Regions from separate parts of the Lysinibacillus sp. NPDC097231 genome, predicted to be linked through region 1. Evidence: a T-box and tRNA genes for the amino acid it is inferred to sense, from the RefSeq annotation. Region 1 holds a T-box; the other holds one or more tRNA genes.
What was found. The T-box of region 1 lies ahead of tyrS (tyrosine--tRNA ligase). A T-box ahead of a tRNA ligase gene usually reads a tRNA of that ligase, here a tRNA-Tyr.

Region 1 (8,172 bases):
AATAAATCTAGCGCAGATTGTAAAATTAAGGATTTCCTTTGTTCTTTCTGATCATGCCGAATTGACATATCCCACACCCCTTTATTGAAAATCTTTTCATTGAAATATTATTCAATAAAATTGCAAATATCCCTGTAAAACATGTTGAGTTTCATCAGTAGAAGGGGGAACTCTTTAACCTAACGGAAGTCTTAATAGAAAATATCGGAAATTCAAAGAGGGAGTAATGGATTTATCTGAACTTACTGTGATGATCATAATTTTTAGTGGAATCATGATTTTTTTCTTAGTGCCCTTTAATAAGTATCAATGTAAGGAAATTCAACAACGACGCACTTTTCTCATTATTTTTAAAGACAGCTTACTGCAAATCACTTTTCATAAAAAGGCTTTACTAGCTTTTTTATTAGTAAGCTTTTTGCTAGCAGCTATTTGGTTTGGTTACGAACAAGAAGAATACCATTTCAATGCTCCTAGTGGTTATCCCCTTATTAGTACTCATTCCGAAGCAGTATTAGCTATTTGTGCATTTCTTGGCTATACGATTATTCTTTATTTACTTCTCGCATTATGGATATCTTTAAACATTTTAAAAAAAGGAAGAAGTAAACTTTAAATATTCCCATAAAATATGACGATTTTATGTACATTAAAATAGTAATTACACTATATAAAAACAATATAATCACTACTTTTATAAGTAAAACGAATTATCAGTTATTTACTATTCAACCCCTCTTAAAAATAGAACTGTTTTTCTAAAAATATATTTTACTTTCATAAGAAAACAATTTCCAAACCCAGTTCAAATCAATAATCTATGTAACAAAGCCTTTCAACATCTAACATAATCAACTAACTATTTTGTAAAATAATAACATCATTAAAATTAACATTTTTAATAAAAATACGAGTTGAACTTTAACAAAAAATAGCATACCATGAATTTCGAAAGGTGGTTCGCCATCATTCAAGCAATAACAATTTTCTTAAAGGGGTTGGAAATATGTCAGACGTTCTAAAGCAATTTGTTATGCCGAAAACAAACTTATTTGGACCTGGAGCAATTCAAGAGGTTGGTAAACGCTTAAATGATTTAGAAGTGAAAAAGACATTAATCGTAACAGATGAGGGTTTACACAAATTAGGCCTCTCTGAACAAATTGCTAACATCATTACAGCTGCTGGAATTGATGTAGCAATTTTCCCGAAAGCAGAACCAAATCCGACAGATCAAAACGTTGAAGATGGGGTTGCAGTATATCACGCCGAAAGCTGTGATTCAATCGTTTCTCTTGGAGGAGGTAGCGCACACGATGCAGCAAAAGGTATCGGACTTATTGCTTCGAATGGTGGACGCATTCATGATTACGAAGGCGTTGACAAATCTCAAAACCCGTTGGTACCATTAATTGCTATCAACACAACTGCTGGTACAGCAAGTGAAATGACTCGCTTTACAATTATCACAGATATAGCGCGCAAAGTGAAAATGGCCATCGTTGACAAACATGTTACTCCATTACTGTCAATTAATGACCCTGAGTTAATGGTTGGCTTACCCCCTGCCCTAACTGCGGCAACTGGTTTAGATGCATTAACACATGCGATCGAATCCTTTGTGTCAACAAATGCAACTCCGATTACTGATGCATGTGCGGAAAAGGTGCTTCAGCTAGTTCCTGAATATTTACCACGTGCCTACGCTAACGGTGCAGATTTAGAAGCACGTGAGCAAATGGTTTACGCACAATTTTTAGCAGGCATGGCGTTTAATAATGCATCGCTTGGTTATGTGCACGCAATTGCTCATCAATTAGGTGGCTTCTATAACCTACCACATGGCGTATGTAATGCCATTTTATTGCCACATGTTTGCCGCTTCAATTTAACAGCACGTACTGAGCGTTTTGCAACAATTGCTGAATTATTAGGGGAAAATGTTGAAGGGTTAAGCAAACGTGATGCTGCTGAAAAAGCAATTGTAGCTATCGAAAAACTATCAAACGATTTAAATATCCCAAGTGGCTTCCGGGAATTAGGAGCGAAGGATGAGGATATTGAAATCTTAGCGAAAAATGCAATGTTAGATGTATGTGCTGCAACAAACCCTCGTAAAGCAACTTTAGAGGACATTAAACAAATTATTACAAATGCGATGGGCCCAGTAACGGAAAAAGAAGAATCACTTGAAGCTATCGCACTTTCTTAATAAGTAATCAAACGGCATGTCTCCTGAAGGCATGCCATTTTTATTGTGGAGAAAAAGCATTTGGTCGTTGTATGTAATTCCAACACTAGCTATACTTTTCTTAAAAAGAATTGGAGATATGAATATGCGTTTAATCTCAATTTGTCCTAGTAATACCGAGCTTGTTGCTTATTTAGGGCTGACTGATCGGCTTGTGGGTGTTGATGATTTTTCGGATTGGCCATTAACAGTAAAAGACTTACCTCAGCTTGGTCCAGATTTATCGATTGATATGGATGCATTAGAGGCATTGCAGCCTGATCTTGTACTCGCATCCCTAAGCGTCCCTGGAATGGAGAAAAATATTGAAGCGTTACAAGCAAGAAACATTCCACACATTATTTTTAATGCCAATTCATTAGATGAAATTGCCCAGGATCTCCGTACATTGGGTATGGCCTGCGGTGTTGAAGAGCGTGCAAAAAAAATTTCTGTGGAATATTTACAATGTGTCGAACATCTTCGTTCAGTTGCACAAACACTGCCTAAGAAGCCTACAATTTATTGGGAATGGTGGCCAAATCCTATTTTTACACCAGGTAGAACGAATTGGTTAACTGAAATTAGTGCCATTGCCGGTGGGCAAAATTTATTTCAGGATGTAGAACTAGCAAGTGTACAAACTGATTGGGCAGATGTAGTAAGCCGAAATCCTTCCTATATTATGATGGCTTGGGTAGGAGTCGCTTTTGAGCGAATTCAACCAGCTAATTTATTAAAACGTTCATACGCTCAGGAGCTACAAGCCGTTAAACTGAAACAGCTTTATGTAATGGAGGAATGGCTTTATTGTCGCCCATCACCACGCCTACTAGAGGGTGCACTAAAGCTAGCGAAGTTGCTTCACCCCAAAGAATATGAACACATAAAGCTTCCTAGTTTTTTAGGTAGCTAAAACGAAAGAATGGACATTCACCAAAACGGGGTGTTGCAGAAGAGCCACACTTTTTCTTAATTTTATGAAGACATTAATTTTCCAACCAAAAGAAACATCCCTTCAAATTTCGAAGGGATGTTTCTTTTGGTGAGTCTAGTATCAAATTATGCCTCAGCATAATTGTTGCTGTCGCTTCGCTTTCGCACAGATAAACAATGCGTCTGGAACCGGCTTTGTGATTAGGCCTGCGTGGGGGCCGACACGATGTCGGTCATTTCGGTAATGCCACAGGACGTGGCGTTCTTAGACTGAGTTCCTCTATTTCAGCGGGTGTCCAAACACCTGCTGGAAGAAGTTAAACAAACTTCACCATATGATATTTTTTCTTACCACGGCGTACGATGCTAAATGCGTCCTCTAAACGATCCTTACCGTCAATTACATATTCTAATTCAGTGACTTTTTCACCGTTCACACTAATCGCACCATTCGTTACATCTTCACGAGCTTGACGTTTTGAAGGTGATATTCCCGCTTCTACAAGTAAGTCGACAATGTTTTTGTCTTCTTTCGCCATTTCAATAGAAGGAACATCCTTAAACGCATCCTTCATTTCATCAGCAGAAAGTGCTTTTAAATCGCCTGAGAATAATGCAGCAGTAATACGAATTGCTTGGTCTAACGCCTCATGACCGTGAATTAAGCGAGTCATTTCTTCAGCAAGGGCTTTTTGTGCCTTACGTAAATGTGGTTCCTCTTCTACAGATACTGCTAATGCTTCAATTTCCTCACGAGAAAGGAATGTGAAGATTTTCAAGTATTTCACAACGTCTGCATCCGCAGCATTAATCCAGAATTGGTAGAACTCGTACGGAGATGTTTTCTTGCCATCTAACCATACAGCACCACCAGCTGTTTTACCAAATTTCGTGCCATCTGCTTTTGTTACTAATGGAATTGTTATCCCAAATGCTTTTGTCTCTTCCTCATGCGTTTTACGAATAACTTCTAAACCAGTTGTAATATTCCCCCACTGATCAGAGCCACCTACTTGAATGCGGCAGTTGTAATGGTTGTATAAATGATTGTAATCAATCCCTTGAATTAACGTGTACGCAAACTCAGTAAAGGAAATACCTGTATCTAAACGTGATGCAATTGTATCTTTTGCTAGCATGTAATTTACGTTAATTAATTTTCCATAATCACGTAAAAACTCAATCGTATTCATATCGCCAATCCAGTCACGGTTATTGACTAGCTGAGCACCATTACCATCTTCTGCAAAGTCAAAAATACGTTCTAATTGGCTACGAATACCTTGAACGTTTTTATCAATTTGCTCAACTGTTTGCAATTGACGTTCTTCTGAACGACCAGATGGATCTCCAATCATACCAGTCGCACCTCCAACTAGTAGAATCGGACGATGACCTGCTTTTTGGAATCGACGAAGCGTTAATAAAGGCACAATATGTCCAATATGCATAGAATCCGCAGTCGGGTCAACACCACAGTATAAAGAAACCGACTGTTCATTTAATAATTTAACCATACCTTCAGCGTCTGTTTGTTGGTATAGTAGGCCGCGCCATTCTAAATCTTGTAATAATTCATTCGTCATTATTATTCCTCCTTAAAGTGTTTGTTGTTCGTTACGTGTAGGGGAAATAAAAAAGTCCCTACACGCAAAATATTGCATGCAGGGACGTTAATAACTAACGCGGTACCACCCGGCTTGAAGATGTCATCCATCTTCCTCTTCATTCAACCGCCTTTATCGCAGGCGCGCACGTCTAAGCTCCAAGCACGTAATTCGTCTCTACATTATGACCAACTTTCACCAACCGCTGGCTCTCTACACAGGGAATATAGATACTACTGCAAGCTCTTCCTCACTAGAAAACTATAAGCATTATTCTAAACGATTCTTTTGGATTGTCAATAACTATGTTCGAGCCAAATCAATATGTGCTATAATAGACAAGATTTTAGGAGGTCGATACATTGAAAGATTGGATTGAGAAAATCAATGCAAAGATCGATGAATTAATTCAACAAAAATGGATGAAGAAATTACGCATTTCAGGAAGTGTTGCCTGGAACTTATTTTTACTATTTTTAGTCTTTGCATTGGTGGGCACTGTATTTGCCGGTTCAGTTGGTGCCGGCTATTTTGCTTCACTCGTAAAAGAAGAGCCACTACGCTCTAAGGATGGATTACGAAATCTTATTTTTAACTATGATTCTACTAGTGAAATTTACTTTGCTAACGATATTTATATCGGAAAATTACGTACTGATTTAGACCGTCGTGAAACAACATTAAGCAATATTTCACCAGATGTTATTAATGCGGTATTAGCAACAGAGGACGAGTACTTCCGTGAACATAACGGGATAGTTCCAAAGGCTGTTATCCGCGGGCTACTTCAAGACGTAACTAACTCTGCCACTCAAACTGGTGGCTCTACACTAACACAGCAGCTTATCAAAAACCAAGTATTAACAAATGAAGTATCCTACGAACGGAAAGCAAAAGAAATTTTACTTGCTATGCGTTTAGAGCACTTTATGACAAAGGAAGAAATTTTAGAGGCTTATTTAAATATTATTCCTTATGGTCGTAACTCTTCCGGCCGAAATATTGCAGGAGTTGAAACAGCAGCGGAAGGTATCTTCGGTGTAAAAGCAAAGGATTTAACGCTTCCTCAAGCAGCTTACATAGCTGGTATTCCGCAATCGCCTTTTACTTACACACCTTTTACAAATACAGGTGCAATTAAAAGTAAAGAGGCTCTAAAATTGGGCGTTGATCGTATGAAAACGGTACTTTATCGTATGAAAGATGCAGGTTATATTGACGAAGCTCAATATAATGCAGCACTCGATTATGACATCACTGCTGATTTCCGTGCACCAGAAATGCGTGCGGAGGATCGCTACCCATGGCTAACGTATGAGCTTGAAAGTCGAGCAAAAGATATTATTGCTGAAAAACTAGCAGAAGAAGACGGTATTGATCCAGAGCGTTTAAAAAATGAAAAGAAATTAAATGAAAAATACCAGATTCTAGCAGACCGTGAAGTCCGCTCAAAGGGCTATCGTATTTATTCAACTATCAATAAAGACATGTACGACGCTATGCAAAAAGCAGCGGAAAATTTCAGGAATTTCGGTCATACTTACACCGTTAAAGACAAAGATCCAGCAACAGGTGAAGAAATTGATGTTCAAATGCCTGTACAGGTTGGCAGTATTTTAATTGAAAATAATACTGGACGTATTTTAAGCTTTGTCGGTGGTCGTGACTTTGAATTAAAAAAATATAACTATGCTACACAGGCAAAACGCTCAAATGGTTCAACAATGAAGCCACTACTCGTATATGCACCAGCCATTGAATACGGTGTAATTGGTGCCGGTAGCCCTTTAGTTGACGTTAAATTCTCCATTGGAGGATGGAGTCCGAGCAACTATATTACTAGTGATGAACGAGGGCTTATACCTGCACGTGAAGCATTAGCTGATTCACAAAACTTATCTGCTTTACGCTTATATGATGATATTCTTAACAGACGTCCTGCCGATTATTTAGTAAAAATGGGGATCACAACCTTACAGCCTGATGACTTCACAAACCTTGCAGCTGGGATTGGGGGAGTAAAAGATGGTATTACTGTTGAAGAGAACACCAATGCTTTTGCAACCTTCGCAAACAGCGGACAATTCATTGACGCTTATATGATTGATAGAATTGAAGACCAAAATGGAAATATCATATATAAACACGAAGTTAAACCTGAACAAGTGTTTAGTCCTGAGACTTCTTATATCGTTACAGATATGTTACGAGATGTGTTAACAAAAGGAACAGGTACAGTTGCAAAAAATACACTAAAATTCTCTGCTGACTTTGCTGCCAAAACAGGTACTTCACAAAATTATAAAGACGTTTGGCTAGTTGGCTATAACCCGAATGTTTCTCTTGGTGTATGGATGGGTTATGATAATAATCAATCACTGTATACATTTAATAATACGTATCAGCAGCCTAGCGTACGAATTAACAAACTATGGGGAACATTAATGAATTCTGTGTATGATGTAGATCCACAATTGATTGCGCCTAGCACTAGATTTAAGCAACCAAAAAATGTTGTAACTGCATCATTCTGTGGTATTTCCGGCTTAGCGCCTTCTGCAGCATGTTCTAGTGCTGGCCTTGTGCGCTCCGATTTGTTTAACGCGAAAGTATTTTTACCTTCACAGCCTGATGATAGCTTAGCTTCTTCTAGCGTTGTTACAATTCAAGGTAAAACATATAATGCACTTCCTAATACACCACCGGAATTTGTAAAGCCGGGTGGTTCAGGTATTAATCAAGCGTTTATTAAACGGATGCTTGGCAGACTCGGTGGTAATCCCGCTAGTCTTCTGCCAAAAAATTCATCATTATCGAATTCATCAGTATCTGCCGTTGATTTCCCAGCAGATAACAATCCACCAGTTGCAGTAACTGCTTCAATTAATGGCAATACATTATCTTGGACAGGCTCTTCAAATGATGTAGTCGGTTATCGGATCTATAACGTGGCAAACGGTGGGCAAACACTTGTCAATTCAGTGCTTGAATCTACACAAAGTATGACAGTAGCAAGTGGGCAAGCCTATGTAGTTGTCGCTGTCGATATTACAGGTCTAACTTCATCGCAATCGAACGTTGCTTCTACTGGCGGTAGTGAAGAAGAGCCTGAGCAAGAAGACAATAAAGAACAAATCCCACCGATTACACCACCTACTGACGGCAATGGAAATGGTTCTGGTGGTAATAACGGGAATGGCTCTGGTAACAACGGAAGCGGTTCTAATAACGGCAATGGTTCCGGTAATAATGGAAATGGCTCTAATAATGGCAATGGTTCCGATAACAATGGAAATGGCTCTAATAACGGCAATGGTTCCGGTAACAATGGAAATGGCTCTAATAACGGCAACGGTTCCGATAACAATGGGAATGGCACTAACGGAGGAGATAACGGAA
Region 2 (8,172 bases), on a different contig from region 1:
ATTTACTTCAAACTACTGGGTAGGGTTATTAACGCTCTGTGCCATTTCAGCTATTGGTGCAATAGGGTTAAATATTTTAACAGGATTTACAGGGCAAATTTCGATTGGAGTAGGAGCGTTCCTAGGTGTAGGGGGCTATACGTCGGCGATTATCACATCTACATACGGGCTTAACTTCTGGATCTCTTTGCCATTAGCCGGATTAATTACAGCCATTGTAGGTGGTATTTTCGGATTACCAGCATTACGTTTGAAAGGTTTATATTTGGCAATCGCTACATTAGCGGCGCAAGTAATTATTTTATTTATAATTAGTCGATGGACAAGCGTAACCGGTGGTACATCAGGGATGGTGCTAAGCCGTCCATCGATTGGGTCATTCTCATTCATGTCTAATACATCGTATTATTACTTATCAATTGCGATTTTATTGTTAACGGTGCTGTATGCAACGAATCTATTACGCACGCGAGTAGGGCGAGCTTTCTTAGCTGTTCGTGATCGCGATATAGCAGCACAAATTATGGGGATTAACTTATTCAAATATAAAGTATTGGCATTTGCTGTAAGTTCATTTTTCGTAGGGATAGCTGGTGCTTTACTAGCTCACTATACGATGATTGTAAGTCCAGAACTTTATAGTACAACGGTATCCATTGAGTACTTAGCGATGATTTTAATCGGTGGTTTAGGCAGTGTTTTTGGGTCTATTCTTGGGGCGGTATTTATCACACTATTACCGATTGGTTTAGGAACTGCGATAGATTTAGTTACAGTATACTTCCCAGATTTAAATTACTTATTATCTGCATTTAAAGAACTTGCATTTGGTTTAGTCATTATCCTGTTTTTAATTTTTGAACCAGGAGGGCTAGCGCATATTTGGTTAAATATTAAGAAGTACTTTAAGCTTTGGCCATTCTCGTACTAGTGCCTGCGGGGGGAAATTAAATATATAAATAAAAAAACATACAAACATTAGGGGGAATTAATGTGAAGAAAAGCAAGAAACTATTATGGATGCTATTGAGTACTTTATTTGTACTTGTGCTAGCAGCTTGTAATGGCGATGGTGGCTCAGCAACAGGTAGCGATAAACAAGGCGATAGTAGTACAAATACAGGAAGTAACACAGATAGTAATGCCCGTGAAGTAGTAATTGGGGGACTATGGGATTTAACAGGTGGTACATCTGATGTTGGTGCACCTTTTGCTGAAGGGGCAGAAGCATATGTAGAATATGCTAATTCAAAAGGGATTGAAGGCTTAAATATTAAGTTAATCGGTAAAGACTATGGTTATGTTATTCCAGAAGCACAAAAATTATATCAAGAGCACCGTGACAAAGCTGGTGCACAAGCAATTATTGGTTTCGGTACAGGTGATACAGAGGCGTTACGTCAGCAAGTAGCTGCCGATGAATTCCCATTCGTCTCAGGTTCATTGTCGGAGAACTTAAAAGATACAAAGGAATCGCCATATAACTTCTTAGTGGCAGCTTCGTACTCTGACCAAGGTCGTGCATTATTAAAATGGATCAAAGAAAATCATAAAGGCGGCGAGCCAACAGTAGCATTACTTTACAATGATACAGCGTTTGGCCGTTCTCCAGTTGAAGATATGAAAGCGTACGCAAAAGAAATCGGTGTTAAGGTTGTGGACGAGCAAGTAATCGACGTAAAAGCAACAGAAGCACAATCACAACTATTAAATATGAAAAAGAAAAACCCAGACTATGCAATCATTCAGCAAACTTGGGCAGCAACTTCTACAATTTTACGTGACGCAAAAACATTGGGAATCGATACACAATTCATGGGTCTTAACTGGACTACAGGTGAAGGCCTATTCGATAATGTAGATGCGGCAACTGCTGAAGGATATATGGGCGTACTGATTAACTCTATGCCAGGTGATGATGTGCCAGGGATGGCTGAAATAGAAGAATACTTAAAAGGCAAAGGCAAAAAAGACGAAGACATCAACCAAAAATTCGTACAAGGTTGGGTAACAGCGAAAATTATGGTTGAAGGTATTAAGAAAGCAGCTGAATTAAACCCAGATGGTGACATTAAAGGTGCTCAAATCCGTGAAGGTATGGAGTCTTTAACAGATCTAGACTTAGGCGGTGTAGCAGCAAATGTATCATACTCAGCTGACAACCATGCAGGTACAAAAGAAATTCGTATTGGTGTTGTAAAAGACGGCAAATGGGAAGCAATTACAGATTACATTAGTTTCGAAGATTAATTTTCTGTAATAGAAAGGAGGGACTTACATGCTTCAGGTAAATAATTTAGAGGCTGTTTATCAGAAAATTATCCTAGCATTAAAAGGAATGTCCCTTCATGTACCCGAAGGAAAAATTGTTGCGCTTCTTGGTAGTAATGGAGCGGGTAAGTCCACAACTTTAAAAGCTATTTCAGGTCTCCTCTCGGGTGATGGAGGAAAAATTACAGATGGTACGATTGAGTTTCAAGGTGAGGTCATCAATGGTATTATGCCAGATGTCCTTGTCAAAAAGGGAATTTTCTTAAGTATGGAAGGGCGTCGTGTTTTCAAAGACTTAACCGTAGAAGAAAATTTGATTGCAGGGGCCTATACGCGAAAAGATCGTGGTAATATTAAGGCTGATATTGAAAAGATATACGGCTATTTCCCGAAGCTAAAAATGCTCCAATCACGTAAAGCGGGTTATTTATCGGGCGGTGAACAGCAAATGTTGGCGATTGGTCGTGGCTTGATGGCTAAACCTAAACTATTATTACTCGATGAGCCGTCTTTAGGGATTGCGCCGCTGTTAGTACAAGAAATCTTCCAAAACATTAAAAAGATTAATGAAGAAGAGGGTATGTCTATTCTAGTAGTTGAGCAAAATGCCAATGTTGCATTATCGATTGCACATTACGGCTATATTATGGAAAATGGCCGCGTAGTGATGCAAGGGGATGCAGCTAGCCTATTATCCGATAATGAAATTAGTGAGCATTATTTAGGAATAGGTAAAGAAGGTAGTAAAGATTATAAAGAAGCAAAATCATATAAACGACGCCAACGTATCGTTTGGTAAAAATAGTAGCTGCTACAGTAATTCGTAGCAGCTTTTTTAGGTAATTATTGATTTTTAAATAAGTACTCGATTGGATAGTTTAGTTTACATACATTTGAGCGGTTTTTAGTGTTATTTACTTGTTTAACCTAATTTATTCCGATAAAAGTGAGGTTGTTTTAAATCTACTCACTCTCAATCAATCTACAACTACAATTATAATAAGTAGAAACTACATTTAAATTGATTGTAGATAAATAATTGAGAAGATGGTAGGATAAAGATAGATTTTTAAGCGTTTTTATAAGCAAATATTTAGTTTTAAAAAATATTAAAAAGTACTTGCTAAGTATAAAAAATGATGTTATTATAAATATTGTCTTATTGAGAAGTATTTAACATGTTGGCCCCTTGGTCAAGTGGTTAAGACACCGCCCTTTCACGGCGGTAACACGGGTTCGAATCCCGTAGGGGTCACCACTTTATAAGCTTTGTAGTAATGCAGAAGGCTTGAAAAGAAAATAAACTGTGAAGAATTTAACACCTGTTTCTATGGAGGATTAGCTCAGCTGGGAGAGCATCTGCCTTACAAGCAGAGGGTCGGCGGTTCGAGCCCGTCATCCTCCACCATAATGTGTTATTTCGGAGGGGTAGCGAAGTGGCTAAACGCGGCGGACTGTAAATCCGCTCCTTAGGGTTCGGCGGTTCGAATCCGTCCCCCTCCACCAGTTTTTTATAAATGATTGGGGTATAGCCAAGCGGTAAGGCAACGGATTTTGATTCCGTCATGCCTAGGTTCGAATCCTAGTACCCCAGCCATTTTTTCTTTTATGAGCCATTAGCTCAGTTGGTAGAGCATCTGACTTTTAATCAGAGGGTCGAAGGTTCGAGTCCTTCATGGCTCACTTTTTTATAGAATAAAACATATTCAAAAGTGTTACATTAACTACAGATACTAATCTCTTGCTGAAAACAGCAGGAGATTTTTTTGTTGTATGAATATACGGAAAATTGTCGAGTTGAGCCAAGTTGCATATAGGATTTACAATAGTCTTACAATTCAAAGGGGGTATAAAAAGATGAATAAACTAAATATTTCTATTATTGGTGTGCCAACAGATTATGGACAAACGCGTAGAGGCGTTGATATGGGACCAAGTGCTATCCGCTACGCAGGTGTAGTGGAACGATTAGAGGCAATTGGCCATGTGGTAAACGATCAAGGGGATATTCGTGTTAGGCAAAAACAGGAAGGCGCTATTGTTGATGAAAAATTACTAAATTTAGAGGAAGTAGTCGATGTAAGCACATCATTAGCAAACAGTGTACATGAAGCTATAGAGCAGAAGAAGTTTCCACTTGTATTTGGTGGTGATCATAGTATTGCTATTGGTACACTTGCGGGCCTTGGTGAGCATTATAAAAACTTAGGTGTTATTTGGTTCGATGCACATGCTGATTTAAATACACCGGAAACGACACCATCTGGAAATATCCATGGTATGCCATTAGCTGTTAGCATTGGATTAGGTCATGAACGATTAGTACAAATTCGAAATTATGCCCCAAAAATTAAGCCTGAGAACGTTATCATTATTGGTGCACGTTCTGTAGATCCAGGCGAACGTGAGTTAATTCGTCAGCAAGGGATCAAGGTATATACAATGCACGAGGTAGATCGACTTGGTATGTCGCGTGTAATGGAAGATGCTCTTGCCCATTTAAGAGAGCGTAACGTGGATGGTCTACACCTATCACTTGATTTAGATGGATTAGATCCGCTTTATACTCCAGGGGTTGGAACACCTGTACCTGGTGGTATTACGTATAGAGAAAGCCATTTAGCAATGGAAATGCTACAGGAATCAGGTATGCTAACTTCTGCTGAATTTGTAGAGGTTAACCCGATTTTAGATGAAAAGAATGCAACAGCAAATGTTGCTGTTGCATTAATGGGTTCTTTACTTGGAGAAACGTTAGTTTAAAGAAAATTGACGAAAAATTTCCTTTCACCACAATGTCTAAAAATCTTTTGCTATAATTGAACTAAAATGAAACTTTTCTTATTAATGGCACGTAGAGTATAAGACAGTTGTAAAGGTGGAGAAGTCAACACAATGGATGCGTTAGTAAATAAGAAAATAAAACAAGTGCTTAAAGGCGATCAAAACGCATTTGCCGATATTGTGAGTCTCTATCAGCACAAACTGTACCAAGTATGCTATAGGATGTTAGGGAACAAACAAGAATCTGAGGATATTGCACAAGAAGCGTTTGTTCGTGCCTATATGAATTTGCATACTTTTGATCAGAAAAGAAAATTTTCAACTTGGCTTTATCGCATAGCCACAAACCTCTGCATAGACCGTATCCGGAAGAAAAAGCCGGATTACTATTTAGATGCGGAAGTAGCGGGTACAGAAGGGCTTGATATGTATTCGCAAATCGCAGCAGATGACCAGCTACCAGAGGAACAGATAGAGCAAATGGAGCTGCAGGATCGCATTCAATATGAGATTGGACGTTTGCCGGATAAATACCGTTCAGTTATAGTATTGAAATATATTGAGGAGTTATCGTTACAGGAAATTAGTGAGATTTTAGATATGCCTCTTGGAACGGTGAAAACGAGAATTCACCGCGGACGTGAAGCATTACGTAAGCAATTAAACAATCTGTAGGAGGGGGAGCGTCATGAATACTTGTCCAGAGCATATAATAGACCATATGCATGATTATTTAGATGGTGACATTAGTCGTGAGCATGAGCAAGAGTTGAAACAACATTTGCATTCATGCAGTGATTGTAAACAATTGATGCAGGAATTAAGTGAAACAATCGCCTTTGTGAAGAGTGCTTCCCATATTACAGCACCTCCGCATTTTGAAGAAGCCGTGATGGCTCGTTTACCGAAACCAAAAAGCCGTGTAGGCTTGCAAAAATGGATTCGCCGACATCCATTTTTTGTGGCAGCAGCAGTATTTTGCTTATTCATGAGTGCAACTTTACTTGGTAGCTTCATGGATGACCAACATTTCTCAGTGACCAAACAACCAAATCTAGTTGTTGAAGGTCAAACCGTTATTGTGCCTCAGGGTGAAGTGGTTAAAGGTGATATTGTTGTTAAAAATGGTGATCTAATTGTTGAGGGTGAAGTAGATGGCAATGTCACAGTTATTAACGGGCAGTACATGGCATCTTCAGCAGTTGTTTCAGGTAAAATAGAAGAAATTGATGAAGTGTTCGAATGGCTATGGTATACAATTAAAAATTCAGTAAAGGCTGCCGTGACATTCGAGGAAAAAGAAGAAACTAAATAACACTCTATACGTCCTAGAAGGTAGTGCACGTGAGAGGCTGAAAGGTCTACTCTTTTGAGTAGATTTTTTATTTGAAAAAAGTTACATTTGATAAGAATGTGCTATACTTAAATGTGTATGGATTCGCAATGAAAAGTGGGGGATGCCACGTGCAAATTATCGAACATTTCGCTGATTTAACACCTGTGAATATTGTTATTAACTTCTTAGATGTACTGCTCGTTTGGTACGTTATTTATAAAATTTTAACCCTCATTAAAGGTACGAAGGCTGTCCAATTATTAAAAGGAATTTTCGTCATTATTATTGCGCGCATCGTTACGGACTTTTTAGGGTTAGAAACTTTAGGCTGGATGCTAAAGCAAGTAATTGAGTTCGGATTCTTGGCGATTATTATTATTTTCCAACCTGAAATAAGACGTGGTCTTGAACAAATTGGTCGGGGGAAGTTGTTCCAACGTTCAACTAGTCAAGAAGAGGAAGAGCAAACAAGGCTTATAGAGGCCATGAAGAAATCAGTTAGTTATATGGCCAAACGTCGTATAGGGGCGTTAATTTCTATTGAAAAAGAAACTGGTCTAAATGAATATATTGAAACTGGTATAGGTCTAAATGCTGAAATCTCGTCTGAGTTACTCATTAACATTTTCATACCTAATACACCACTTCATGACGGTGCGGTTATTATGCAGAAGGATAAAGTAACGGCGGCAGCTTGTTATTTACCTCTTTCTGAAAGTCCATTTATCTCTAAAGAGCTTGGGACACGCCACCGTGCCGCACTTGGCTTAAGTGAAGTGACAGATGCCATTACTATTGTAGTATCTGAAGAAACTGGTGCCATTAGTATTACACTGAATGGTAATTTACATCGAAATCTTTCTCTAGAGGAATTCGAAACACAGTTACGCAAAATGTGGTTCGGATCAGCACAAGAATCAAATGCAGCCTCTAAGTTGACTTGGAGGGGGAAAAAGAATGGATAAAATGATGGATAGCCCTTGGGTGTTACGCATCATCGCACTATTTCTAGCCTGTTTGCTATTTTTCTCCGTTCGTACCGAATTATCTTCACCAAATAAAACAATCACGAGTGAGCAAACAGAGGTAATTCGTGATGTACCTGTTGATGTATATTATGACAATGAGAATCTTATTGTAACGGGTCTACCGAAAACTGTCGATGTTACGATAAAAGGTCCAATGACACTGGTTTTACAAGCGAAAGCATCAAAAGATTTTTCCGTATTTGTAGATTTGAGTAATTTACTAATAGGGAAGCATAATGTAAAACTACAGTACGAGAATATTTCAGAAAAGTTACAAGTTACATTAGACCCAGCGATGGTTAATGTGAATATAGAGGAAAAGGTCACGCAGGAGTTCCGAGTTGACCCAGAGATGAATAATCGTTTAATTGAAGAGGGTTATATATTAAAAGGGATGTCTGCTAATCCCGCTACAGTCTATGTTACAGGTGCCAAAAGTGCAATTGAAAGCATTAGTTATGTCAAAGCTACTGTAACCGGTGAGCCTGGCTTAAAAGGACCATTCTCTCAGGTAGCTGCAGTGAAAGTATTAGACCGTGATTTAAATAAATTAGATGTGACGATTGAACCAGAAAATGTAAAGGTGCAAGTAGATATAGCAGAATACAGTAAAGATTTACCTATTGCTCTTAAGGAGCTAGGAAATGCACTAAATGGTATTACCATTAACCAATTAACCATTAATCCTACGATGGTAAAAGTGTATGGAAGAAAATCAATCATAGATGGTTTAACTGAAATTCCTGTAGAAGT

Region 2: it has a tRNA-Tyr gene. The T-box ahead of tyrS (tyrosine--tRNA ligase) is inferred to sense a tRNA for this amino acid. The anticodon was not compared.

Annotation. Positions count from the first base shown of each region.
Region 1 is NZ_JBIWDH010000003.1:95,216-103,387, forward strand. Features, by position in the region: gene ACIQXF_RS03755 (TetR/AcrR family transcriptional regulator) at 1-68, opposite strand, end outside; gene ACIQXF_RS03760 (hypothetical protein) at 227-616, shown strand; gene ACIQXF_RS03765 (iron-containing alcohol dehydrogenase) at 1,007-2,212, shown strand; gene ACIQXF_RS03770 (cobalamin-binding protein) at 2,337-3,146, shown strand; gene tyrS (tyrosine--tRNA ligase) at 3,484-4,752, opposite strand; T-box leader at 4,830-5,033, opposite strand; gene ACIQXF_RS03780 (transglycosylase domain-containing protein) at 5,136-8,172, shown strand, end outside.
Region 2 is NZ_JBIWDH010000042.1:6,364-14,535, forward strand. Features, by position in the region: gene ACIQXF_RS19925 (branched-chain amino acid ABC transporter permease) at 1-931, shown strand, start outside; gene ACIQXF_RS19930 (ABC transporter substrate-binding protein) at 1,021-2,250, shown strand; gene ACIQXF_RS19935 (ABC transporter ATP-binding protein) at 2,279-3,070, shown strand; tRNA gene ACIQXF_RS19940 (tRNA-Glu) at 3,455-3,529, shown strand; tRNA gene ACIQXF_RS19945 (tRNA-Val) at 3,604-3,679, shown strand; tRNA gene ACIQXF_RS19950 (tRNA-Tyr) at 3,694-3,777, shown strand; tRNA gene ACIQXF_RS19955 (tRNA-Gln) at 3,794-3,868, shown strand; tRNA gene ACIQXF_RS19960 (tRNA-Lys) at 3,882-3,954, shown strand; gene rocF (arginase) at 4,129-5,034, shown strand; gene sigW (RNA polymerase sigma factor SigW) at 5,167-5,730, shown strand; gene ACIQXF_RS19975 (zf-HC2 domain-containing protein) at 5,744-6,370, shown strand; gene cdaA (diadenylate cyclase CdaA) at 6,520-7,356, shown strand; gene ACIQXF_RS19985 (CdaR family protein) at 7,349-8,172, shown strand, end outside.